3 regions of the Mycolicibacterium diernhoferi genome follow, and region 2 is predicted to be linked to each of the others. Evidence: riboswitches for the same ligand, from Rfam matches in the RefSeq annotation. Region 2 holds a riboswitch; each other region holds the start of a gene.

Region 1 (4,953 bases), 240 kb from region 2:
GCGACAGCCGCACCCCGCGTCGCAGATCCGCAGCCCCCGGTGCCGGACCGTCGCCCAGCGTCGGCCGTATCTCCAAGCGGTGCGCGTACTGGGTCGGGCCGCCCAGGCGCACGCCGAGCGCGCCGGCGAACGAGGCTTCGGCCACGCCCGCATTGGGGCTGGGATGCTTGCTCGCGTCGCGGCGCCAAGCCCGCCAGGCCGCGCCCGGCGCACCGCTGCACGCGAGCACGATCAGCCCGGTCGCGCGGGCCCCCAGGTAGTTCACCACGTCGTCGAATCGTGCTGCAGCCCAGCCGAACTGCAGATACTTCGGGGATTTGTGCCCGATCATCGCGTCGAGGGTGTTCGCTCCCCGGTACACCAGCAGCCCGGGCACACCGGCCACCGCGCCCCACAGGATCGGCGCGACCTGCGCGTCGGAGGTGTTCTCGGCGACCGACTCCAGCGCGGCCCGGGCCAACCCCTCGGCGTCCAGCGCGGCCGGGTCACGCCCGCACAGCGACGGCAGCAGCGCCCGCGCCCCGTCGATGTCCTGGCTTTCCAGCGAGCCCGCCAGCTGGGCACCGGTGCGGGCCAACGATGTTCCGCCGAGCACCACGTAGGTGGCCACCGCGGTGGTCGCGGCCGTCCAGACCGGTCCGCGGCGCCGAGCGGCGCGTTCGACCGCCACCCCGAGCGCACCCAGCCCGCCCAGCAGCACCGCGGTGTGCACGGCCCCGGCGGCCCGGTTGTCGGCGTAGCTGCGGCGTTCCAGTGCGGCGGCGACGGTGCCGAACGCGGCCACCGGGTGACCGCGTTGCGGGTCTGCCAGGCACACGTCGGCCAGGTAACCGGCCGCCAGGCCGACGGCTCGGGCTGAGGTTCTGCGCGCAAACACGTCGGCAGCGTCTCACAAGGTGGTGTACTCGACTCCATGAGGCTGGGTCTGCCGCGGCGCGGCAAGCGGGTGGTGTGAAACCCGACGGTTCGGGTGAGGAGAGTTCCATGGCTGGTTCGGGGATGGTCATCTCAGCGCTCGACCATGTGGCCGTCACGGTCAGCGATATCGGAGTGAGCGGACCCTGGTACCGCGCGCTGATCGGCGCCGACCCGGTGCTCGACGAGCACACCGACGGTGGGTTCCGCCACCTGGTGTGGGCCTTCGGGAACGGCACGCTGTTCGGCATCCACGAGCACGACCGCGATATTTCCCCGGGCGACTTCACCGAATTTCGGGCCGGCTTGGACCACGTCGGGTTCGGCGTCGCGTCCCGCGCGGACCTACAGGATTGGGTCGCCCGGCTCGATGAGCTGAACATCGCGCACGGCGGCGTCGTGGAGGCGCCTTACGGGTCCGGGCTGAGTTTCCGGGACCCGGACGGCATCGCGTTGGAGTTCTTCGCCCCGCCCGGCCAGATCCCGCCTGAGTAAACCTCGCGACAGTGGGTACCTCCTGAGGCATGTTGACGAAGATCGCAGGCACCGCCGTCCAAATCGCCGAAGGGATCGGAGGCATCGTCGGTATCCGGATCGGTACCGAAGAGCCGTTCTACCTCAGCGAGGACCGCCTCGGCGACATCGAGATCCGGAGGTACGGGCCGCGCATCGCGGCGCAGACCCGGGTCTCCGGGGACGGCAACGACGCCCGCAGTGAGGGGTTCCGGCGGCTGGCCGGCTACATCTTCGGAGGCAACCACCGCAACGAGAAGATCGCGATGACGGCCCCGGTCGCCCAGCAGGGCGACAAGATCGCCATGACCGCCCCGGTGGCGCAGAGCACCCACGGGGACACCGGAGACTCCGTCATCCGCTTCTACATGCCGTCCAAATGGTCGATGGACACCCTGCCCGAACCCGACGATGCGACCGTCACGGTGGTACAGGTGCCCGCCGAAAGGTTCGCCGTGCTGCAGTTCACCGGTGACCGCAGCCCCACGGCCGTCACGCAGAAGTCCGCGGAATTACTGAAGGCACTGCACGGCAGCGAATATCACCCCGACGGTGAGCCGGTGGCCTGGTTCTACGATCCGCCGTGGACGTTGCCGTTCCGGCGGCGCAACGAGGTTGCTGTGCCGCTGGCGGGATGACTCGGGCTGTTACAGTCCAGCCGTCCATGTGAGACAGGATGAGGAAGTCCGGTGTGATTCCGGCGCGGTACCGCCACTGTGAACGCAGCCCCTCGGGTGCTCGTGAGCCAGACCTTCGCCTCGTCTTGAGTTTTCCTGCCGGGGCGGAACTCCCCGAGAAGGGTTGATGCGCCATGCACCAACTGGTCCTGGTCGGTATGGGTGCCGACAGTCCAGCACGCGGAACGGATCTGACGATCCTCGCCGAACAGGTCGGAGCCCGGCTCGCTTATCTGCAGATCGGCACCCCGACGCTGCATCAGGTGCTCGACGAGATCGCGGCCGACAGGCCACAGGATGAGGTGCGCCTGATCGCGGTGCCGAGTGCGGGCGCTCCCGCACCCGCTCGCTCGTGGTTACGCCGGGTGGCTGCCGACTGGACGCGGCGTCACCCCGACATCCTGGACCTGCGGGTCGCCGAGCGGCCGGTCACCGGCCAGGAGGCCGGCCTGTCCTCGCCCGCGTGGGAGGCGATCCCCCGGCACGGACGCCACGTGCTGGTGTGCCGGGGCCCGCGGTGCACCGCCAAGGGCGCCGCGGACGTCGCGATCGCCGTCGACGAATCGCTGCGCGCACACGCCCTCGACGAGGATCAGGTGCTGGTCACCCAGACCGGATGTCTGTTCCCGTGCAACCACGGCCCGGTCCTGGTGGTGCACCCCGAGGATCGGTGGTTGGGGCGCGTCACCACGGACCAGGTCCGGGCTCTGGTCGCCGAGTGGGTCGAGGACCCCCGTACCGGTGTCGAACGGGTCGTGACGAGCGTCTAGCGCACCGGCGGCGTCGGCCTCCTCGTCCCGGCGGGGTGCAACCCACGGCAGCATCGCGCACGCCGCGAGGATCACCGCGACACCGGCCCACTGCGTCGGTGTCAGCCGTTCGTGCAGCAGTACCGCGGCCGCCAGCACCCCGACCACGGGTTCCAGGGTGCCCAGGATGCTCACCGGCACCGAGCCCAGGGTGCGCACCGCGTAGAGCGCACCGCACAGCCCGATCGGCAACAGCACCAGACCCTGCAGCGCCGCCACCTGCCAGGCACTGGGCGAGATGGCGAAGCTCTGCCCGGTCACCAGTGCGACGATGCCGACGGTCGCGGTGGCGCCCACGGTGACCATCAGCGTCGACAGCACGGTGCCCACCCGATGAACCCACCGCTCGCTGGCCACCAGATAGACCGCATAACCCGCCGCGCTGAGCAGTGCGCACCCGATGGCGGTGGCCGGTGCGGTGGCCCCGGTGGTCAGGGTCACCAGGACCAGACCGGCCAGGATCACCCCCACCAGCGCGCACGAGGGCCCGGACACCGGGGCCCGGTTGCGCAGGGCCACCAGCAGGATCACCACGATCGGGTAGACGTGGACCAGCACGACCGATAGCTGTGCACCGCCCTGCTCGATCGCCGCGAAGTAGGCCAGGACCTGGAGCCCGAACATCGGCCCGCACAAGCAGATCAGACCCACGGCCGCGCCGATCGGTACCCGCCGGAACCGGCGCATGAAGACGCACAACAATCCGATCGCGGTGAGTGCGAACAGACCGCGCACCGTGAGCAGCACTGCCGGGCCGGTACCGCCGCTGAAGCCGAACACCGCGGCCACCGGGGTGAGCCCGTACGCCACGCCGGAGGCCGCGCCGGCCGTCCATGCCCGGCCGCGGGTCGGGGCCCGGAAGTCGGTGGGCCGAATGTGGGCGTGCTCGGCCGTCACCACAGCTCCTTGTTCGATCGGATCGGTCCGACGGCGCCGCCGTCGAGGGGGTGTGCAGGTGCGGGAACTCGGTCCCGCTGGGACACCCCACCTCGTATCCACGCCGGGTGAAGTCGTTCGTGCGCCGGTACAGCCTAGACCGAGCGGTCAGCAGGCGGTGACCGCGGCCGCCGCACCCTGCACGATCAGCAGGATCGATCGTGGATCAGGTTGCCGTGCATCAGTATCCGGCGGCGTGGTCGTAGAGGTTGCGCAGCGGGCGCCCGTCGAGGAATCGACGCAGATTGTCGATGAAGATGTCGACGATCTTCGCGTTCTCCGAGGGCGCATTGGCCGCCGCATGTGGGCTCAGGATCACAGAGTCCAGGGCCCACAGCGGAGATTCGGGCGGCAGCGGTTCGATGCGGGTGACATCCAGCACGGCACCACTCAACGTCCCCCGCTGCAGGGCATCGGCGAGTGCATTCTCGTCGATGGTCGCTCCCCTACCGACGTTCACCACGATGGCCCCGTCGGGAAGCGCGGCGAGCTGCCGGGCGCCGATCATCGCCTCGGTCTCGTCGGTGATCGGCGCGGCGATCACCAGGATGTCGGCGGACGGAAGGTGCGCGGGCAGGTTGTCCCGGCTCAACGACGCGGAGAACGGAGCACCGAGGTCGCGGGGCCGGCGCACGACACCACTACTGGTGACCCCGAAGACGGCCAGCAGTTCGGCGATCCGGGTGCCGATCCGCCCGGCTCCCACGATGACGGCATGCCGGCCGGCCAGTTCGGTCACCCCGCCCGGACGCCACAACTTGTTCCTGCGATCGGCGGCCAGACCGGGCAGATCGCGGGCGAAATAGAGGATCCCGGCGAGCGCGAACTCGGCCAGCGGGTCGGCGTGCACGCCGGAGGCCGTGGTGACGGTGAGTTCGGTGTGCCGCAGCCCCAGCGTCGCCATCCGGGTTCCCACTCCGGCCGACGTGGCCTGGACCCACCGCAGCCGCGGCGACTGCGTCAACGTCTCGGCCGGGCGGCGCCAGTCGAAGTCGAACATCACGTCGGCGGCCGCCAGCAATCGCGTCCACCGGTCGTCCTGCTCGGCGCTCAATGACCTCGCGGTGCCGACGTGGTCGGCCGGCCAGCGCGGTTCGGGCAGC
Region 2 (4,953 bases):
CGGACGCCGGCCGTACCGGCGATTCGGTGATCGAAGAGGGAGAGATCTGATGTGGCGGATGCGGGTGGTCCACGCGACGGGCTATGCGTACAAATCGCCGGTGACAGCGTCATTCAACGAGGCGCGCCTGACGCCGCGCTCGGATTCGCGGCAGAACGTGATCCTCAACCGGGTGGAAACCGTGCCGGCGACCCGGCAGTACCGCTATGTCGACTACTGGGGCACCGCGGTGACCACCTTCGACCTGCACGCCCCGCACACGGAACTGGAGGTGACCGCGTCCTCGGTGGTGGAGACCGAGGAGGCCGCGCCCCCGGAGTCCTCGGTCTCCTGGGCAGACCTCAAGTCCGAGGCGGTGATCGACCGCTTCGACGAGTTCCTCACCCCGACGCTGTACACGCCGGCCAGTAAACGACTGGAACGGGTCGCCCGGCAGATTGCCAAGGAGCACGAACCGCACGAGGCCGTCATCGAGGCGGCGCGGTGGGTACACAGTGAACTGCAATACGTGCCCGGGACCACCGGTGTGCACTCATCGGGTCTGGATGCGCTGCGCGAGGGCAAGGGTGTCTGCCAGGACTTCGCGCACCTCACCCTGATCGTGCTGCGTGGCATGGGAATTCCGGCGCGATATGTGTCGGGGTACCTGCATCCGGAGCGCTCCGCCGAGGTGGGGGACACCATCGAAGGGCAGAGTCACGCCTGGATCCAGGCCTGGACCGGGGAGTGGTGGCATTACGACCCGACCAATGACAAGGACATCAACGAGCAGTACATCAGCGTCGGGGTGGGCCGCGACTACGCCGATGTCACACCGCTGAAGGGGATCTACTCCGGCGAGGGGTCCACCGATCTCGATGTCGTCGTGGAGATCACCCGGCTGGCCTGACCCCGACCCCGGGATGCACCTGCACCCGGTGCAGGTCGTCGCCCAGTTCGATCTGACGGTCGAAGATGCCGGCCGCCAGGGCCCGCCACTCGTCGTACTGTCCGGGTGCGGGGCTGGGCACATAGTGGGTGAGGATCAGGATGCCGACCCCGGCGCGGGCGGCGGTGTCGGCGGCCTGCTGCACCGTGGAGTGGTAGTCGCAGATGTCGCGGATGCGCTGCAGCCCAACGGCCTCGACGAGGTCGTGGCGGATCGCGGTGTGCACCAATGCTCCTGCGCCGGCCGTGAGCGCGTCCAGGGTCTGGCACGGCACGGTGTCGCCGGCCAGCACCACCGACGCGCCGGCGTGCTCGACGCGGAAGCCGATGGTGGGCGCCACCGGTCGGTGATCGGTCGGTGCGGCCAGCACCCGGACCCCGTCCAGCGCCCACACCTCGCCGTCGGTGTACTCGTGGACCTGCACGGCCGGTGGCGCGGTGAGATCGGCGTGATGGGCGATGCGGTAGCCGATGTCGTGGCCGAAGGCGGCGAGCATGGCGTCCACCACCTGTGCGGTGCCCGGCGGGCCGATGATCTGCAGCGGCACCGGGTCCGGCGTGAAGGTGGTGACCCAGCGGGTGATGATCACGTCGCCGAGATCGGCGATGTGATCACTGTGCAGGTGCGTCAACAGCAGCGCGGTCAGCTGATTGGCGCCGGACCCGGCGGCCGCGAGCCGCTGCAGCACTCCGCGTCCGCAGTCGACGAGAAATGTCTGTCCGCCCGCGCGGATCAGCGTCGACGGGCCGGCCCGGTCGGGGTCGGGGATGGGACTGCCCGTGCCCAGCAGGGTCACCTCGATCATGGCTCACACATATACGCGCCCACCGGCCCGCGTCGGTGGATATTCGGGCAAACCGGTAGGGATCCGAAGCCGATACGACGTAGCCTGGGTGTGTTCGACATCACATTCTGTTTCCGGAGGCTGTCATGCGTATCGCCGACGTTCTGAAGGCAAAGGGCGCGGCCGTCACGACGACCACCCCGGACACCTCGGTGGCCGTGTTCCTCGCCGGCCTGGTGGACCGCAACATCGGGGCCATGGTGGTGGTCGGGCCCGAGGGGCCGGTCGGCATCGTGTCCGAGCGTGATGTGGTGCACAAGCTGCACGAATTGGGCGCCGATCTGCTGACCCGGCCGGTCAGCGAGATCATGACCAAGCACCTGGTGTTCTGCTCGCCGGAGGACACCGTGGACAGCCTCAGCGCCGCGATGACGCACAACCGGGTGCGGCACATTCCGGTCATCGCGGACGGCCGGCTGGCCGGCATCGTCAGCATCGGTGACGTGGTCAAGACCCGCATGCAGGAGTTGGAGTCCAGCACGGAGCACTTGCAGGCGTACATCACACAAGGCTGAATGGACGCCGATGAGCGCCCCTGACGTACGGCCCGCGACGCCGGGCGACACCGCTGCACTGTCCCGCGTGCTGGGACGAGCCTTCCACGACGATCCGGTGATGAGCTGGCTGCTGCCCGACGCGCGAGCGCGCGAGCGCAAGCTGCACAAGTTGTTCGCCGCGATGACCCGTCATCACCACCTGTCCCGCGGCGGCGTGGAGGTCGCCGCGACCGGGACTGCGGTGATCGGCGCTGCGGCGCTGTGGGATCCGCCGGGCCAGTGGCGGCACACCACCGGCGAACAGCTGCGGGCCGCGCCGAGCATGCTGCGCACCTTCGGTACCGCGGTGCGCCGCGGGCTGCGGATCACCGACCTGATGAAGCGTCACCACCCGGAGGGACCCCACTGGTACCTCGCGGTGATCGGCAGCGACCCGCAGGTGCGCGGCACCGGTCTCGGCCAGGCGCTGATGCGGTCTCGCCTCGACCGGTGCGACGCGGAACACGCACCGGCATACCTGGAGTCGAGCAACCCGGACAACATCGGTTACTACCGCCGATTCGGCTTCGAGGTCACCGGCGAGATCGCCCTGCCGGACGGCGGCCCGGTCATGTATCCCATGTGGCGGCGGCCACGGTGAATCTGTCGCGGTGGGACTCGCGGTAGAGTGCGGGAGCTGACCTGCAGGGGAATCCGGTGAGAACCCGGAACTGACGCGCAACGGTATGGGGCCTGCCATTCCCGACATGGCCTCCGAGTCCGAATGCCTGCGGCCGGTGAACCGTTGATGGCTCCGCGCCTGAGCCCATACCGAAGGAAGTTCCGCCGTGCGTGCATTCATCACGCTTGTATCCCTCGCACTCCTGGTCACCGCATGTGGCCGAACCGACACGGCGGCACCGCCGCCGCAGACCGACGGCTCCGGAGGCACCAGCTATCCGCTGACCCTGCAGAACTGCGGGGTGGAGGTCACATTCGAGCATGCGCCGACGCGCGCGGTCTCGCTGTATCAAGCCTCGACCGAGATCCTGCTCTCGCTGGGACTGGCCGACCGGATGGTGGGCAGCTCGACCTGGTTCGACCCGGTGCTTCCGGCACTGGCCGCCGACAACGCCCGCGTACCGCGGCTGGCGGACAACGATCCCAGCCTGGAAGCGGTACTGGACACCGAGCCCGACCTGATCACCTCGGCGAGCGCCCACACCTTCACCCCCGCGGTGGTCGGCGACCGGGCCCGGCTCGCTGAACTCGGCATCCCCACCTACCAGTCGCCGTCGGTGTGCACCGATGCGGTGGTCGAGGGGGAGACGGTCACCCGGACCGGACCCCTGGAAATGGACACGCTGTTCCGTGAAATCACCGAGCTGGCACAGATTTTCGATGTGGCGGACCGTGGTGCTCAGCTGGTCGACGACCTGAAGAGACGATTGGCCGACGCGCCGGAGGTCGCGCATCAGGATGGGACCGTGGCGTTCTGGTTCTCCGGGGTGCGGACCCCGTACCTGGCCGGGTGCTGCTCGGCCCCGGGCCTGTACGCCCGCGAGGTCGGCGTGACCAACGTCTTCGCCGATGCTCGCGAGGATTGGCCCGAGATCAGCTGGGAGGCTCTGGCCGACCGCGATCCCGACGTGCTGGTGCTGGCCGACCTGAGTCGCAAACGCATCGACGGCGATGCGCTGGACACCAAAATCCAGTTCTTGGAGACCAATCCGGTGACCCGCAACATGTCGGCGGTGCGTGACCGGCGCTATGTGGTGCTGACCGGTTCGGAACTGGACCCGGGTATCCGGCAGATCGACGCCGTCGAGAAACTTGCCGAAGGATTCGCCGCCCTGAACCAGACGGGGCAGACCAAATGATCGGGCGCCGGATTCTCGCTGCGGCAGCGGTGCTGACGCTGGTGGGCTGTGGACAGTCCGCCGTCGAGGCCGACCCACCCGGGGTGGCATCGGGCTTCCCGCTCACCGTGCACAACTGCGGGCGCGACGTGGTGATCGACGCGCCACCGCAACGGGCGGTGTCCCTGAACCAGGGCTCCACCGAGATCCTGCTGTCGCTGGGGCTGGCGGACCGGATGGTGGGCACCGCGACGTGGACGGACCCGGTCCGCGAGAACCTCGCCGAGGCCGATGCGACGGTGCCGAAACTCGCAGTCAACAAACCGGCATTGGAAACCGTGCTGGATGCCGACCCCGACTTCGTGTCGGCATCGTTCAGCGGGACTCTCGGTCCCGGCGGTGTCGCCGACCGGGACCAGTTCGAGGATCTGGGCGTGCCCAGCTACCTCGCGCCGAGCGATTGCGTCGGCAAGGTGTCGGCCAACTCGGACGGCATGCGCACCGAACCGCTGACGATGGACGCGATTTACGGTGAAATCCGGGATCTGGCACGCATATTCGATGTCAGCGAGCGTGGGGATGCGCTGATCGGCGAGTTGCAACAGCGGATGGAGGCCAGTCGGATGAGCGCGGACGTCGACGTGGCGTTCTGGTTCTCCGACATCCGGGCACCGTACTTCGGGGGTTGCTGCGGGGCGCCCGGGGTGATCACCGACACCGTGGGAGCCCGAAACATCTTCGTCGACACCACCGAGGAGTGGCCCCAGGTCAGCTGGGAGGTGATCGCGGACCGTGATCCCGACGTGCTGGTCCTGGCCGACCTGAGCCGGCGCACCATCGACGGCG
Region 3 (4,953 bases), 2.0 Mb from region 2:
GGAACCCATCACCTCCTTTGGTCGTTGCGGCCACGGCGTATCCGTGGCAGGAGGGTCGCCTGCGTCGGCAACCGCTCCAAACTACAGGAACGGGCGTTGATCTGCGAAATCGTCCGGATCGTAGGTGACCTGGGGCCGTCCGGTGTCCGGATGCGGGCGGACTTCGGCGCGCACCCCGTACACGCTGCGGATGAGGTCGGTGGTCAGCACCTCGGCGGGCTCCCCCGAGCAGACCTGCCGGCCCCGGTCCAGCACGTGAATCAGATCGCAGTAGTGCGCGGCGAGGTTCAGATCGTGCAGCGCGACGACGGCGGTGACGCCCAGGGCACCCGGCAGGGCCAGCACGTCGAACTGGTGCCGAATGTCGAGGTGGTTGGTCGGCTCGTCGAGCACCAGCAGCCGGGGTTGCTGGGCCAGCGCCCGGGCGATCAGCACCCGCTGCCGCTCCCCGCCGGACATCAGGGCGATCGGCCGGTCCGCGAGATGCCCGGCACCCACCAACGCCAGCGCCTCGTCGATGAGGCGCTCGTCCTCGGCGCCGTCGCGGGCGAACATCCGTTTGAACGGCGCCCGGCCCATCGCCACGACATCGCGGGCCCGCAGGTCGAAATCGCCGGTGGCGTCCTGCAATACGGCCGCCATCAGCTGCGCGGTGCGGCGCACCGGCAGGGTCGCGATGTCGATGCCGTCAAGGCGGATCGTCCCGCTCACCGGGGTCAGGGTCCGCACCAGCGCGCGCAACAGGGTGGATTTCCCGCAGCCGTTGGGCCCGACGATGCCGACCACCTGACCCGGGGCGGCCCGCACCGTCACCTCGTCCAGGATCCTGCGCCCGGCCACCTCCACACTCACCCCGTCGGCGTCCAGCCGCGCCGCGCTCACAGCTGGGCCGCCGCCCCACGGCGGGCGTCACGCCGGATCAACCACAGGAAGAACGGGCCGCCGCACAGCGCGGTGAGCACCCCGACCGGGATCTCCTGCGGGGAGGCCAGCGTGCGCGCGACGATGTCGGCGAGCACCAGGAACGCCGCCCCGGCCAGCGCCGCGGCCGGCAGTGCGCGGCGGTGGTCGCTGCCCACCACCAGCCGCACCGCATGCGGCAGGATCAGCCCGACGAACCCGATCGGCCCGCTCACCGCGACCAGGACCCCGGTGATCAACGACACCAACACGAAGGTCTGCGCCCGGAACCGGTGCGCGTCCACGCCCATCGTGATGGCCGCCTCGTCCCCGGCCAGCAGCACGTTCAGCGTGCGACCGGCCGCGAGCAGCACCACCAGACCCACCGCCACCGCCGCCAACGGCAGCCACAGCGAGTCCCAGCTCGCCCGGCCCAATCCGCCGAGCAACCAGCTCAGGATCTGGCGGGCCTGGTCTCCCGTCCCGGAGGTGATGAGCATCAGGCTGGTCAACGCCGAGAGCACATAGGCCACCGCCACCCCGGACAGCACCAACCGGGTGGTGGTGATCCGGCCGCCGCTGCGCGACAGCGTGTAGACCAGTCCCAGCGCGAGCAACGCACCGGCGAACGCCGCGACCGGCACCGCCGGCCCGAACATGGCGACACCGGTGACGATCATGGCGACCGCGCCCACCGAGGCACCCGAGGACACCCCGAGCAGGTACGGGTCGGCGAGCGGATTGTGCACCAGCGCTTGCAGCGTCATGCCCAGTACGGCCAGCCCGGCACCGACCACCGCGCCCAGCACCACCCGCGGACCGCGCACCTGGGTGATCACCACCTGGTAGTGCGCGAGCCCACTGGCCTCCACCAGATTCGGCGCGATCTGGTGCGCCACGGTGCGCGCCACATCGGCGGGCGGGATGGAGATCGAACCGATGGCCAGCCCGGCGACCATCGAGCCCAGCAGCAGGACCCCGAGGGCGGCCAGCACCACCGGGTACGGCAGCGGGGTCCGCGCCCGCACCTCACCGGTCACCGAAATCTATCGGGATGAAGCTGCGCACCAAGCGATTCCACTGCGTACGGTGCCCGCACTCCGAGCACCGCATCCTGCAGGGTCAGCACGGCGAACCGGTCATCACGGATGGCCGGCACATCGGCGAGTTCGGGCCGGCTGCGCAGGAAGGCCTTCTTCTCCTCCACCGACGGAGTGCCGAAGTAGTCGTAGATCACGATCACGTCGGGCGCACGCTCGACGACCTGCTCCCAGGACACGTCGGCGAAGGTTTCCGGGACATCACTGAAGATGTTCCGCGCTCCGGCGAGTTCCATGATCTGGTTGCCGATGCCCTGCCCGCCGGCGGTGAAGGCGGTGTCCTCACCGCTGTCGTAGACGAAGGCCCGCAAGGGTGTGACCCCGGCCGTCCGGTCGCCGGCCGCGCTGACGCTGGCCTGCATGTCGGTGATCAGTTCGTCGGCGCGTTCGGGCACCCCGAAGAGGGTGGCCACGGTCTGCACCTCCTCGTAGACGTCGTCCATCACGATCGGTGCGGTGGCGCAGTATTCGGGGTTCAGGTAGCTGGTGATGCCGGCGCTCTCGAACGCCTTGCGGGACCGGCCGGCCGACTCGTCGAAGGCGCTGCTGTATCCGCCGTACACGAAATCCGGTGCCAGCGCCACGATCTGCTCGAAGGACGCATCCTTGGCCGACAACTCCGGAATCGCCCGGTACGCCTCGGCGTAGCGCGGTAGCGGTGGGTTGTCCGGGTAGACGGTCGCCACCACCGAGTCCTGCAGACCGAGGGCGAGCATCAGTTCGGCGGACTGCTGGAAGTAGCCGACCGCGCGGGTGGGCGGCTGGTCCAGCGTCACCGCGACCCCGCAGTTGTCCACGCTCACCGGGTAACCGGCGATCGACTCGGCGACGGGATCGGCGCTCGGTCCGGCGCTGCAGCCGCCGAGCAGCAGGCTCAGCGTCGCGGCTGCCGCCAATGCCCTTCGGGCGGAAAGGGATACGACTGACACGGCCATCTTCTCCATCCGGGATGTCCACGTCCCAGAAGCAGGGTCCGTCGGGAGCAGTGACCTGACTCCCGGGCAGTGGCGCGCCCGGATCACAGTGGCGGGACCGTGCCGGATTCACACCGGCTTCCCTGCCTACCCGTCGGAGCCGGTCGGTTGACCGGCCGAGATCACCCTAGTCGACGGCGCCGACTCCGCGCTCAGGGCGACGGTGGTCGTCCCTTCCCGCCGCGGCCGCGGCGTCGGCGAGGGAGTGCCGGCGCGGCCGCAGCCACGCCGGCAGCCAGGACGGCGGATTGTCGGGCGCCCGGTCGAACACGCCGCCGGCCGGGTCGTCCACCGCGCCGCGATGGCGCACCAGGTCCAACTCGGGTCGCCGGATCTGCCGGATCACCAGCACGACCAGCGCCACCACCGCGATATCGCGCAGCAGCACGGTTGCGGTGAACCACTGTTCGGGCAGGCCGCGGTTCTGTTCGCCGTACAGGTAGAGCATCCGCGGCACCCAGACCAGAGCATCGATCGTCATCCACGCCAACAGGATTCGGCGGTGCGGCAGCGCCAGCACGGCCAGCGGCACCAGCCACAACGAGAACTGCGGGCTCCACACCTTGTTGGTCAGCAGGAACGCCGCCACCACCAGGAACGCCAGCTGGGCCAGCCGCGGACGCTGGGCGGCGGTGAGTGCCAGATAGCCGATGCCGGCACAGCACAGCGCGAACAGCACCGCCGTCACCGCGTTGGTGACCGTCGGCGGCTCCCAGAATCCCAGCCCGGGATCGAAGCCCTGCCATCCGGTGAACGACTTCACCACGTTGTAGATGGAATCCATATCGTCCCCGCGCCGGGCGTTGAGCCGGAAGAACTCCGACCAGCCGCGCGGAAACAGCACCAGGATCGGCAGATTGACCACCAGCCAGGCCACCACCGCCGCCACCGCCGTGCGGGTGAACTCGCGCATCCGGCCGGTGCGCAGCGCCAGCACCAGCAGCGGTCCGAGCAGCAGCAGCGGGTAGAGCTTGAGCGCCACCCCGATACCGATCAGCACACCCGTCAGCGTCGTTCTGCGTCGCGACCAGGCCAGCAGAGCACCGGTGGCGCAGGCGACGGCCAGCGCGTCGAAGTTGGTGAAGATCTGAAAGATCACCAGCGGGGACGCGGCCACCAGTGCGGCGTCCCAGATCCGGCGGCCGGCCAGCAGCGCGGTCGCCCACACCGTCACCAGCCAGGCCAACGCCAACCCGAAGGCCGAGATATTGAAGAACATCACCACCTCGGCCACCAGCGGCACCGAGGCCACCGTCGTCAACGCCGAGTACGTCTTGGCCAGCGACATGGACAGGTACTGGTAGATGCCGGTCAGCACCGGATACTCCATGTAGCGGACGGGTTCGCTGCCGTCCCACACCACGTGCGGTTTGCCGTCGCCGTCCTTCTCCATCCAGCTCGACTTGTACGGGAACTTGCCCTGGTTCAACAGTTCCGCGGTATAGAGCGGCACGGTGTCGGAGTAGCACAGCGAGTAATAGGCGCGCTGGTTCTCCCAGTTGGCGACGCGCTGCGCCGCGGTGCCGGTGTCGGTGGACTGCAGGCAGGCCGCCTTGGTGGAGTAACCCAGCGCCAGGAAGACGACGCCGATCAACAGCATCACCCGCAGCGGGGTCCAGAACCGGGACCGGCCGATCAGCGCGTGCCGACCGACCGGACCACCGACGGTCTGCGCGAGCGCGGCACCGAGGACATCGTTGCGGCTGGGCATGTCACGGCCGTCATCGCTGCGCCTGTCCTCGGCGAGCGGAGCCGGCGAAACGAACCCGGCGGGCGGAGCGGGCGAGACAACCCCGGCCCCTTTGTGGTCCCCCGCCGTCACGGCACCGGGATCGGCGCACCGGGCGGCGGCGCCCCCGCAGGCGGCGGCGGAATCGGCGCACCCGGTGCGGGCTGCGGCGGAATCGGCGCACCCGGTGCGGGCTGCGGGGCGTTCGGGTCACCCGGCGGCGGGCCGACCGGAACGGTCGTCGGTGGAC

The links. Region 2 has a riboswitch for cobalamin ahead of K0O62_RS19215 (ABC transporter substrate-binding protein). Riboswitches for the same ligand answer to the same signal wherever they lie in the genome.
Region 1: linked by a shared signal. The riboswitch ahead of K0O62_RS29000 ((2Fe-2S) ferredoxin domain-containing protein) and the one ahead of K0O62_RS19215 (ABC transporter substrate-binding protein) in region 2 are both predicted to bind cobalamin.
Region 3: linked by a shared signal. The riboswitch ahead of K0O62_RS00215 (ABC transporter substrate-binding protein) and the one ahead of K0O62_RS19215 (ABC transporter substrate-binding protein) in region 2 are both predicted to bind cobalamin.

The regions. Positions count from the first base shown of each region.
Region 1 covers NZ_CP080332.1:3,823,505-3,828,457, forward strand. Annotated here, with positions in the region: gene K0O62_RS18160 (cobalamin biosynthesis protein) at 1-877, opposite strand, end outside; gene K0O62_RS18165 (VOC family protein) at 1,000-1,410, shown strand; gene K0O62_RS18170 (SOUL family heme-binding protein) at 1,440-2,066, shown strand; adenosylcobalamin (AdoCbl) riboswitch at 2,085-2,234, shown strand; gene K0O62_RS29000 ((2Fe-2S) ferredoxin domain-containing protein) at 2,264-2,875, shown strand; partial or broken gene K0O62_RS29005 (DMT family transporter) at 2,936-3,601, opposite strand; gene K0O62_RS18180 (D-2-hydroxyacid dehydrogenase) at 4,032-4,953, opposite strand, start outside.
Region 2 covers NZ_CP080332.1:4,063,203-4,068,155, reverse strand. Annotated here, with positions in the region: gene K0O62_RS19240 (alpha-E domain-containing protein) at 1-50, shown strand, start outside; gene K0O62_RS19235 (transglutaminase family protein) at 50-889, shown strand; gene K0O62_RS19230 (ribonuclease Z) at 873-1,733, opposite strand; gene K0O62_RS19225 (CBS domain-containing protein) at 1,859-2,287, shown strand; gene K0O62_RS19220 (GNAT family N-acetyltransferase) at 2,298-2,909, shown strand; cobalamin riboswitch at 2,916-3,058, shown strand; gene K0O62_RS19215 (ABC transporter substrate-binding protein) at 3,097-4,128, shown strand; gene K0O62_RS19210 (ABC transporter substrate-binding protein) at 4,125-4,953, shown strand, end outside.
Region 3 covers NZ_CP080332.1:46,031-50,983, reverse strand. Annotated here, with positions in the region: gene K0O62_RS00225 (ABC transporter ATP-binding protein) at 82-882, opposite strand; gene K0O62_RS00220 (FecCD family ABC transporter permease) at 879-1,940, opposite strand; gene K0O62_RS00215 (ABC transporter substrate-binding protein) at 1,937-2,929, opposite strand; adenosylcobalamin (AdoCbl) riboswitch at 2,936-3,084, opposite strand; gene K0O62_RS00210 (glycosyltransferase family 87 protein) at 3,102-4,685, opposite strand; gene K0O62_RS00205 (transglycosylase domain-containing protein) at 4,793-4,953, opposite strand, start outside.